One region of the Rhodoferax sediminis genome, then DNA from elsewhere that is predicted to be linked to it. Evidence: riboswitches for the same ligand, from Rfam matches in the RefSeq annotation. Region 1 holds a riboswitch; the other holds the start of a gene.

Region 1 (4,888 bases):
AAATTATAGGTGTCTGCGAATGCTACCGGACCCGCATCCTGAACCGGGGTTCAGGTGGGCGAGGGCAGCCTGGTGTTGGGTTCATCTGACGCGAGATGATCACGCTCGCCAAGCGATATACCAAGCCCGAGCTCTAAGAGCATTGGTTCAAGGAAATTAAAGCCCGATACGCACCGCAGACAGTTTCATTGTAGGCGCAGACGCGCCATCGCGGTGAGTTGTCAGAGCAGTTGACCGTCGACCGACAGGGCGCTGTCCAGCCGCTCGATCAGGGCGTCCAGCCGGGGGTCCGCGCCGGCGCTTTCAACTCCAGGCGAGGTCGTGCCTGGCGTGGCGCTGGCCGATGCCTGTAGTGCCGCGGCGCTTTGCTGCGAGAATTCGGAGGCCAGGTTCAGCGCCGCCAGCACGGCAATGCGGTCGCGCGCCCTGACCTTGCCTGCATCGCGAATCTTGCACATGGCGGAGTCGACGCGTTCCACGGCATCGAGCAGGCTCGACTCGCCGCCTTCGGGGCAGCCCAGCAGGTAGCTTTGCCCCATGATCTGCACTTCGAGTTGCTTCATCCGGCATCCTTTTGGGTCGTGCCCGCGCCCGATTCCGGCAGGCGCTCGAGCAGCGCATCGACGCGCGCGCGCGCCGCGCTCAGGCGCGACTTCAGGGAGTCGCGCTCGCGCGTGAGGGTGTCCACTTGTTCGGTGAGCAAGGCATTCGTGCGCTGCAGTTCGCCGTAACGCATGAGCAGGCGCTCGACGCGCTCTGCAATCTGATCGATGGGGGTCGGATTTGCCATGGACTCTCTGGTGATTCAATACCAATTGTAGGGTTTGTGACAGTTTTAGACTTTACAATTACTGCGTTGGTGCTCGCGGTGTGGTTCACATGCCGCAGTTCAACGGGAAGCAGGAGGGTGCGCTGCCAACAGCAAACCTAACCTGCGCTGCCCCCGCAACGGTAAGCGGACGAATCCCTCCAGATTCGGTTTGCCGGTCACACAGCCACTGGGCGTCTTGAACACGCGCCTGGGAAGGCGACCCGCAACTTGCTCCGCCAGCCCGGATACCGGCCATCAAGGTGGCGGCCATGGCTCATCAAGCCTGGCTGCTTGTTACGCCCAAGCACTGGCGGGGACGCCGGTGAGGGCTTTTTTGCGGATCGTTCCCTTCATGAAAACCTGTCTTTCCCGTGCGCGCCTTGCCGTGCTGCCGCTGGCGTTGAGTGCCGCGATTCCCGTGCTGGCGCAAAACCAGTCTTCCTCTTCGCTACAGGAAACCGTGGTGACGGCGACGCGCGTGGCGCAACCGCTGGCCGACCTGGTGGCCGATGTCACGATCATCGACCACGACATCATTGAGCGCAGCGGCGCCACCGGCGTGGCCGATGTGCTGGCCCGCGTGCCGGGCATCGAGATCAGCCGCTCGGGCAATGTCGGCTCTCCTACGAGTGTGTTTCTGCGCGGCGCGGAATCGCGCTTTACGGCGGTGTTTATCGATGGCGTGCGCGTCGATTCTCAGTCCACCGGCGGCGCCGGCTGGGAGGCCATTCCGCTGGCCCAGATCGACCGCATCGAGGTGCTGCGCGGCCCGGCGGCTGCGGTGTATGGCTCCGACGCGATCGGCGGCGTAATTCAGCTGTTCACCCGCAAGGGAGAAGGCGCGTTCTCACCGTCGATCGGCATCGGATTCGGCACTTACAACACCAGGAAGGTCGATGCTTCGCTCAGCGGCGCCAGCGGGGCGTTCGATTACTCGCTCGGACTCGCCAGGGAAACCAGCACGGGTTTTGACTCGCAAACGGGCACGCCCCACAACCCGGACAACGACGGCTATCGCAGCGAGTCGGGGAACGCCAGGCTCGGCCTGCAGATCAACAAGACGCAGCGTGTGGACGTTACGGCGCTGGCGAGCGACGTGAATTCGCAATTCGATGCTTTTGGCTTCAACCCATCGAGCCCGGTGGACGACCACAGCCGGCACAAGCTGGACGCCATCGGCCTGAACTGGCTGTCGCAGTGGAGCGATGTGTACAGCACCAAACTGAGCGTGACCGATTCGCGTGATCATTACGAAACTACGCCGTCGCCCTACCTGGCCGAAACCCATTTGCGCGGCTATCTGTTCCAGAACGAGTTGCGGCTGGGCGAGCACCTGCTGACCGCGGCGCTGGAGCGCAAGGAGGACCACCTGGACAATGCCCCGATCGACGCCGATCGCTCGCAGAACGCGCTGGCGTTGGGCTACGGCTGGACGCACCGGCGGCACACGCTGCAGCTCAATGTGCGCCGCGACCAGGACAGCGCATTTGGCGGACGCACGACCGGCAGCGCCGCCTACGGTTTTGCCCTCACACCGCAATGGCGTGCCACCGCCTCGGCCGGCACGGCGTTCCGCGCGCCGACGCTGTACCAGCTGTTCAGCCAGTATGGCGTGCCGACCCTGCAGCCCGAAACCAGCCGCAACATGGAGCTCGGCGTGCGCTACGCGCAAGGCGCCGCCAGTTTCAGCGTCGTGGCGTACCGCAACCGGGTTGCCAATCTGATCAGCTTCGCGGCGCCCGGACCCTGTGCGTCCCCGTTCGGCTGTTACACCAACACCGCACAAGCCGAGTACTCGGGCGTGACGTTCTCGGGTGGCCAGCAATTCGGTTTGGTGAATGTTCATGCGTCGCTGGATCTGCAGGATCCGCGCGATCTGAGCACGGGCAATCTGTTGGCGCGGCGCGCGCGCCAGCACGGCACCCTGGGCGCCGATACCCATTTCGCCGCGTGGACCGTGGGCGCCGAAGCCCAGTTCTCCGGCCGGCGCTATGAAGATGCCGCCAACATGCAGCCCCTGGGCGGCTACGCCCTGGTCGGCCTGTACGCCAGCACCCACCTGAGCAAAGACTGGACGCTGCTTGCCCGCGTCGACAACCTGGCGGACAAGAACTACCAGCTCGCCAACACGTTCACCACTGCGGGGCGCACCTTCTACGCGAGTCTGCGGTGGGCGCCTCAGTGATGACGCCAGCGAGTCCATATGTCTGAGCCGGCGCGCTGTGCCGCCATCCTGGTCGCGGCACCGGCGTCCGGCCAGGGCAAGACCACGGTGGCCTGCGCGCTGGCGCGCTGGCACACGCGCCAGGGCCGGCGCGTGCGGGTGTTCAAGTGCGGGCCGGATTTTCTGGACCCGCACTGGCTGGCACTGGCCAGCGGCGCGCCGGTGCATCAACTCGACCTGTGGATGACCGGCGAGGCCGATTGCCGCCAACGCCTGCACCAGGCAGCGCAGCAGGCCGACCTCCTCATCGTCGAAGGCGTGATGGGCCTGTTCGACGGCGCGCCGAGCGCGGCCGATCTGGCGCAGCGGTTTGATCTGCCGGTGCTGGCGGTGGTTGACGCCTCCGCTATGGCGGGGACCTTTGGCGCGTTGGCGCTCGGTTTGCAGCATTACCGGGCTGGCTTGCGCTGGGCCGGTGTGTTGGCCAATAGGGTCGCCGGCGAGCGCCACGCCGACATGCTGCGGGCCAGCTTGCGCGAGCCAGCGCACTGGCTCGGGGCCTTGATGCGCAACCCGGCGCTCGCATTGCCGGAGCGGCACCTGGGACTGACAGTGGCCAGCGAGGTCGATGACGCCATGGCGCGGCTCGATGCAGCCGCCGACGCGCTGGCGGGCACGACGCTCACGCAGATGTCCGGCGCTGATTTGCAGCGCTGGGCCGTGTCGTTTGAGCCGGCCGCGAGTGCTGCCGCGCCAGCCACGGGCGCGCAGCCGTTGCTGGGCACCACGGTGGCGGTGGCGCGCGATGCGGCCTTCTGCTTTATCTACGCCGCCAACCTGGAGTGTCTGCAGGCGCTCGGCGCCAAGGTGGTGTTTTTCTCGCCGCTGGCGGACGCCGCACTGCCCGATTGCGACGCGGTGTGGCTGCCCGGCGGCTACCCGGAGCTGCATGCCGAGCAATTGGCGCGCAACCAGGGTCTACGCGATGGACTGGCCGCGCACGTGGCGCAGCACAAGCCCGTCTGGGCCGAGTGTGGTGGCATGATGGTGCTGTTCGATCAACTCGTGACAAAGGACGGCGAGACCCATGCCCAGTGGGGCCTGCTACCCGGCCGCATCACCATGCAACAACGTCTGGCCGCCCTCGGGCCGCAGCAGCTTGTGATTGACGGGCAGCTGCTGCGCGGCCACACCTTCCATTACTCGACCTGCGCCACGCCGCTGGCGGTCCGCACCCGCACTGCGCGGCCGGGCTGCGAGGCGGCGCCCGTCGCGGGCGAGGCCTTGTACGAAGCTGGCAGCCTCCGCGCCAGCTACTTCCATGCGTGGTTTGCGTCCAATCCACAGGCGGTGGCGGCCCTGTTCGCGCGCCGGACCGGTACTGGGGGAACTGTCTCATGAGTGCCTTGAATTTTGAGTTGCAGAACGGCCCGCAGCGCATTGTCTGCATGACCGAAGAGACCACCGAATGGCTTTACCTGCTGGGCGAAGAGGCCCGCATCGTTGGCATCTCCGGCTACACCGTGCGGCCGCGCCGCGCGCGTGAAGAGAAACCCAAGGTCAGCGCCTTCATCAATGCCAAGATCGACAAGATTCTGGCTTTGAAGCCCGACTGCGTGTTCGGTTTTTCCGACATGCAGGCGGACATTGCGGCCGAGCTGATTCGCCACGGCGTGCAGGTCACGATCTTCAACCAGCGCAGCGTGGCCGAGATTTTCTCCATGATGAGTCAGGTCGCCGCCATGGTGGGGCAGGTGGAGCGCGGACAGGCGCTGATGCAGACCATGCTGGAGGGCTTGCGTGCCATCGAACAGGCGGCCGCCGCCTTGCCGCGCCGCCCACGCGTGTTCTTTGAAGAGTGGGATGAGCCGCACATCAGCGCGATCCGCTGGGTGTCGGAGCTGATCGGCATC
Region 2 (4,888 bases), 1.2 Mb from region 1:
ACGTGAGGCGTGACGCGGCGCTGGCGACAGGCGGCAATGAAGTCCCGCGTGTCGTAGGCTTTGTCTGCGGCGACGGTTTTGGGGTGCGTACCGGGCAAGGTGTCCAGCATCGCCAGCGCCGCGGCTCTCTCGCCCAGCCCGTCGGCATGGGTGACGACGGCACCCACCACCAGCCCCGAGCGGTTCTCCATCAGCACATGGCCCTGATAGCTCATGATGGCGGCGGTGTTGTGACTCTTTCTGAACAGTCGTGCGTCAGGGTCAGTGGTGCTGGCATGGGTGTCGTTGCTGCGCGGCTTGCCCTTCCAGTTGGCTTGGGTGTTGCGCCCGCTCGGCTCCCCGCCGTTGGCGTCGTCATTGCTGCCGTCCTTGGGCACGAAGCTCTTGTGGCTGGCCCACGCCTGGATCAGCGTGCCGTCCACCGAGAAGTGCTCTTTGGACAGCAACTGGCACTTGTCGGCCAAGGTCATGACCTCTGTGAAGAAGCTCTCCACCACCTCGTGTTCGAGCAAGCGGTCGCGGTTCTTGGAGAAGGTGGAGTGGTCCCAGACGGCGTCGTCGATGGCCAGACCGATGAACCAGCGGTACAGCAGGTTGTAGCGTACCTGCTCCATCAACTGGCGCTCGCTGCGCACCGAGAAGAAGATCTGGATGAGCATGGCCCGCAGCAACTTCTCCGGGGCGATGGAGGCTCGGCCTGTGTCCGCGTAGATCAGGTTGAACAGGCCCCCCAGCCGTCCAAGCGCTTCGTTGACCAGCGTGCGCACTCCGCGCAGCGGATGATCCGCAGGAACAAAATCTTCCAGCTTGGCCACTGTGAACAGCGCTTCTTGCATTGCGTCTGATCCTCGCATCGCATTCTCTCCGTTATGAGCATGAACACAATATCGATAACGACCATCCCGCAGACGACGTTTACATGCGGGTAAATTTCAACAGCCTGTTAGGGCTCGATTCCCCGTGACGAGGCATAGTTCAACAGTGACGCCTGCAACTCCAGCATGTCGGGTTCTGGCAGAAGACAGCCCAACGGTGACTGGCCTCGACGCCCCCTTGGCACAAGGACGACTGGGGCACGGCTCAAGGGTGACGCCGTACCTGGTTCAAGCGTGACGCTACCAGGCCCACTCAGAACCATGGATCGCACTTTGCCACCCTGCCCCGGCGCTCTGTGACGCATAGACCTAAGGCATCTTCAGTTGATCGGTAAGCAAACGGTGATCCCATCTTGAGATAGACCCAGCAGTCGGGCATGGTGTGCACGATGAAGATCATGCACACCATGGCGAGCGAGGCGATCGCCGGGCGCCCCAAGCGGCGCTTCTACAGCCCAGAACTCAAGACGCAGGTCGTAGCGCAGTGCCAAACCGATGGCACGTCGGTCGCTGGCGTTGCGCTGGCCCACGGCATCAATGCCAATATTGTCCACCGCTGGCTTCGTGAGCATGCCCATGATGGGTTGTCGGTTGCGTCGCAGGGCTTTGTGCCACTAACCCTGCAGGCTGGCGCAGTTGAACCGTTTAGGACTACGGCCATGCCTGCAGAGATCAAACGCGACATCCGTATCGAAGTTCACCGTGGCACGGGCTCGGTGAGCGTGAACTGGCCGCTCGAAGGTGCTGAGTCCTGCGCGGCCTGGCTGCGCGACTGGCTGAGATGATCCGCATAGATACCGCGTGGCTTGCTTACGGCCCAGCGGCGGTACCAGATGCTGTTTGCCATTGAACGGCGGGGTCGGCCAGCGCAAGCTCTGGGGCATCGTGGGCCTGGCCAAGCGTTACCCCAATCGCTTCATCGACGCGGCCTGTGCGCAGGCCATAGAACACGGTGTGCTCAGCTACCGGCACGTCAAGGCGCTGACCGAGCGGCTGATGGCCAACGCCTTGGCCCCCCTGCAGGCCGGTGCCCCGACATCGTCGGCGTCAACGCTCACCCAGCAGCACGCGCTCATTCGCAGCGCACAGGAGTACGGCGATCTACCTGAATTGGGAAACACTGTTTTAGACTTTACAATTGCTGCGTTGGTGCTCGCGGTGTGGTTCACATGCCGCAGTTCAACGGGAAGCAGGAGGGTGCGCTGCCAACAGCAAACCTAACCTGCGCTGCCCCCGCAACGGTAAGCGGACGAATCCCTCCAGATTCGGTTTGCCGGTCACACAGCCACTGGGCGTCTTGAACACGCGCCTGGGAAGGCGACCCGCAAATTGCTCCGCCAGCCCGGATACCGGCCATCAAGGTGGCGGCCATGGCTCTTCGAGCTTTGCCGTCGTAACGCTCAAGCACTGGCGGGGACGCCGGTGAGGGCTTTTTTGCGGATTGTTCCCTTCATGAAAACCTGTATTTCCCGTGCGCGCCTTGCCGTGCTGCCGCTGGCGTTGACCGCCGCGTTTCCCGTGCTGGCGCAAAACCAGCCTGCCGCATCCCTGAATGAAACCATAGTCACGGCCACGCGCTTCGCCGAACCCGCCGAGTCTCTGCCGCTTGGCGTGAGCGTCATTACGGCCGATGAAATACGCGCATCCGGTACCACCACGGTGAATGAGGCGCTGATGCGGTTGCTGGGTGTCGTCGGGCGGCAGGACTTTTACGGCGGCGGCGATTACGCGCTGGATCTTCGAGGCTTTGGCATCACGGCCGATAGCAACCAGGTTGTGATGGTGGATGGAATGAAGATCAGCGAAGCCGACCTTGGCGGCACGCGCCTGGCCGGCATTCCCATCGATAGCGTGGAGCGCATCGAGGTGTTGCGCAGCAGTGGCGCCGTGCTGTATGGCGAAGGCGCTACCGGCGGGGTAATCCTGATCACGACCAAGGCAGGCGCCGGCAAGGCGCGCCACAACTCGGCGTCGGTCTATGCAGGGGCCGGCAGCTACGGGCTGCGGGAAGCGCGAGCCAATGCCACGGTGGCCGGCGGAGGATTCTCGCTCGACGTGTCCGGATTGAAACGCGACAGCGACAACCATCGGGACAACTTCCGCTCCAAAGTGGATGGCGCTTCGGTGACAGGGCAGTGGTCGAACGACTGGTTGCGCCTGGGCGCCCGCTACTCGCAAGATTCGCTCGATACGGGTTTGCCGGGCGCTCTCACCGCCGCGCAGTACGCGGCCGATCCAAAGCAAACCACGACGCCGAACGACCACGCCCACATCAGGAATACTCGCAACAGCATTTTCGCCGAAGCCATGCTTGGCAACTGGCAACTGGCGGCGGACGCAGGCTCGCGGCAAAAGAATCTTGTCAGTAGCCTCAGCGGTTTTCCTTTTGCCTACGACATCGACGCGAACAACTACTCGCTGCGCGCGCGCAACGAAGCCAGGCTCGGTGAGGTGAAAAATGCGCTGATACTGGGCACCGACTACAACGATTGGAGCCGTGACGTGCTGGGCGCCTTTGGCTCGGTGGCGCAGCAGTCATCGCGTGCATGGTACGTGAAAGACGACGTTACCTTGCCTGGCAGTGGCACGCGCCTGAGCGCGGGCTGGCGCACGGAACGCATTGCCAAGGACAGCACCAGCGCGGCGGCCGGACTGTCGGACCGGCAGCACGCCTGGGAGTTGGGCGTGAGTCAGCCGGTGGCGCAGGGCGTGACGGTGTATGGGCGCGCCGGACGGAGCTTTCGCCTGGCTAATGTGGACGAGTTCAGCTTCACCACGCCGGGAGTGATTCTGAAGCCGCAAACCTCGCGCGATCTGGAGTTGGGGACGCGTTGGGCCTACGAGGCAGGAAAGCTGGAAGCCCGGCTGTATCGGAGCATGCTTGAAAACGAAATTGGCTTTGATCCGAATGCGGCCGGACCTTTTGGCTTTGCGGGTGCCAACGTCAATTTCGATCCCACGCGCCGCCAGGGTCTGGAAATCGACGCCTCCCATGCGCTGACCAAGATGGTCGGGCTGCGTGTCGATGCAGCCGTACGCAAGGCGAACTTCCGTTCCGGTCCCTACGCGGGCAACGACGTTCCGCTGGTGCCGCAACGCACGCTGGCGGTACATGCCGATTGGACGCCGGCGGCGGGGCACCATATCACAGGCGGCGTGAACTGGGTATCCTCGCAACACCCCGATTTCGGCAACAGCTGCCGCATTCCGGCCTATGCCACCGTGGACCTGCGCTACGCCTACCAGTGGCAGCAGGTGGAGCTGTCGCTGGGGGTGGCCAATCTTTTTGACAGGAAGTATTACACCCAGGCATTCGGGTGCGCGGCGGGGGTGACCACCTCCATCTACCCAGAAGCTGGCCGTGCCATCACGGCTGCCATGCGCGTTCGGTTCTGAGTGGCCACAGGCCCAAAAAACACACAGGAGTTCGCCGAAATGCCTTCTGTATCCTGCCCCGCCATCCTGGTCGCGGCACCGGCATCCGGCCAGGGCAAGACCACGGTGGCCTGCGCGCTGGCGCGCTGGCACACGCGCCAGGGCCGGCGCGTGCGGGTGTTCAAGTGCGGGCCGGATTTTCTGGACCCGCACTGGCTGGCACTGGCCAGCGGCGCGCCGGTGCACCAACTCGACCTGTGGATGACCGGCGAGGCCGATTGCCGCCAGCGGCTGCACCAGGCGGCGCAGCAGGCCGACCTCCTCATCGTCGAAGGCGTGATGGGCCTGTTCGACGGCGCGCCGAGCGCGGCCGATCTGGCGCAGCGGTTTGATCTGCCGGTGCTGGCGGTGGTTGACGCCTCCGCTATGGCGGGGACCTTTGGCGCGTTGGCGCTCGGTTTGCAGCATTACCGGCCTGGCTTGCGCTGGGCCGGCGTGCTGGCCAATCGCGTCGCCGGCGAGCGCCACGCCGACATGCTGCGGGCCAGCTTGCGCGAGCCAGCGCACTGGCTCGGGGCCTTGATGCGCAACCCGGCGCTCGCATTGCCGGAGCGGCACCTGGGACTGACCGTGGCCAG

Evidence for each region. A riboswitch is a leader RNA that binds a small molecule or an ion and turns the genes downstream of it on or off. The one in region 1 is predicted to bind cobalamin.
Region 2: it holds a riboswitch for cobalamin, as region 1 does, so the genes downstream of both, EUB48_RS03105 (TonB-dependent receptor) here and EUB48_RS08705 (TonB-dependent receptor domain-containing protein) in region 1, are expected to answer to the same signal.

What each region holds. Positions count from the first base shown of each region.
Region 1 covers NZ_CP035503.1:1,806,333-1,811,220, forward strand. Annotated here, with positions in the region: gene EUB48_RS08695 (cell division protein ZapA) at 222-563, opposite strand; gene EUB48_RS08700 (cell division protein ZapB) at 560-790, opposite strand; cobalamin riboswitch at 841-1,082, shown strand; gene EUB48_RS08705 (TonB-dependent receptor domain-containing protein) at 1,164-2,996, shown strand; gene EUB48_RS08710 (cobyrinic acid a,c-diamide synthase CobB) at 3,015-4,376, shown strand; gene EUB48_RS08715 (ABC transporter substrate-binding protein) at 4,373-4,888, shown strand, end outside.
Region 2 covers NZ_CP035503.1:650,344-655,231, reverse strand. Annotated here, with positions in the region: gene EUB48_RS03120 (IS5 family transposase) at 1-854, opposite strand, end outside; gene tnpA (IS66-like element accessory protein TnpA) at 1,265-1,660, shown strand; partial or broken gene EUB48_RS03110 (IS21 family transposase) at 1,691-1,979, shown strand; cobalamin riboswitch at 2,006-2,247, shown strand; gene EUB48_RS03105 (TonB-dependent receptor) at 2,328-4,271, shown strand; gene EUB48_RS03100 (cobyrinic acid a,c-diamide synthase CobB) at 4,311-4,888, shown strand, end outside.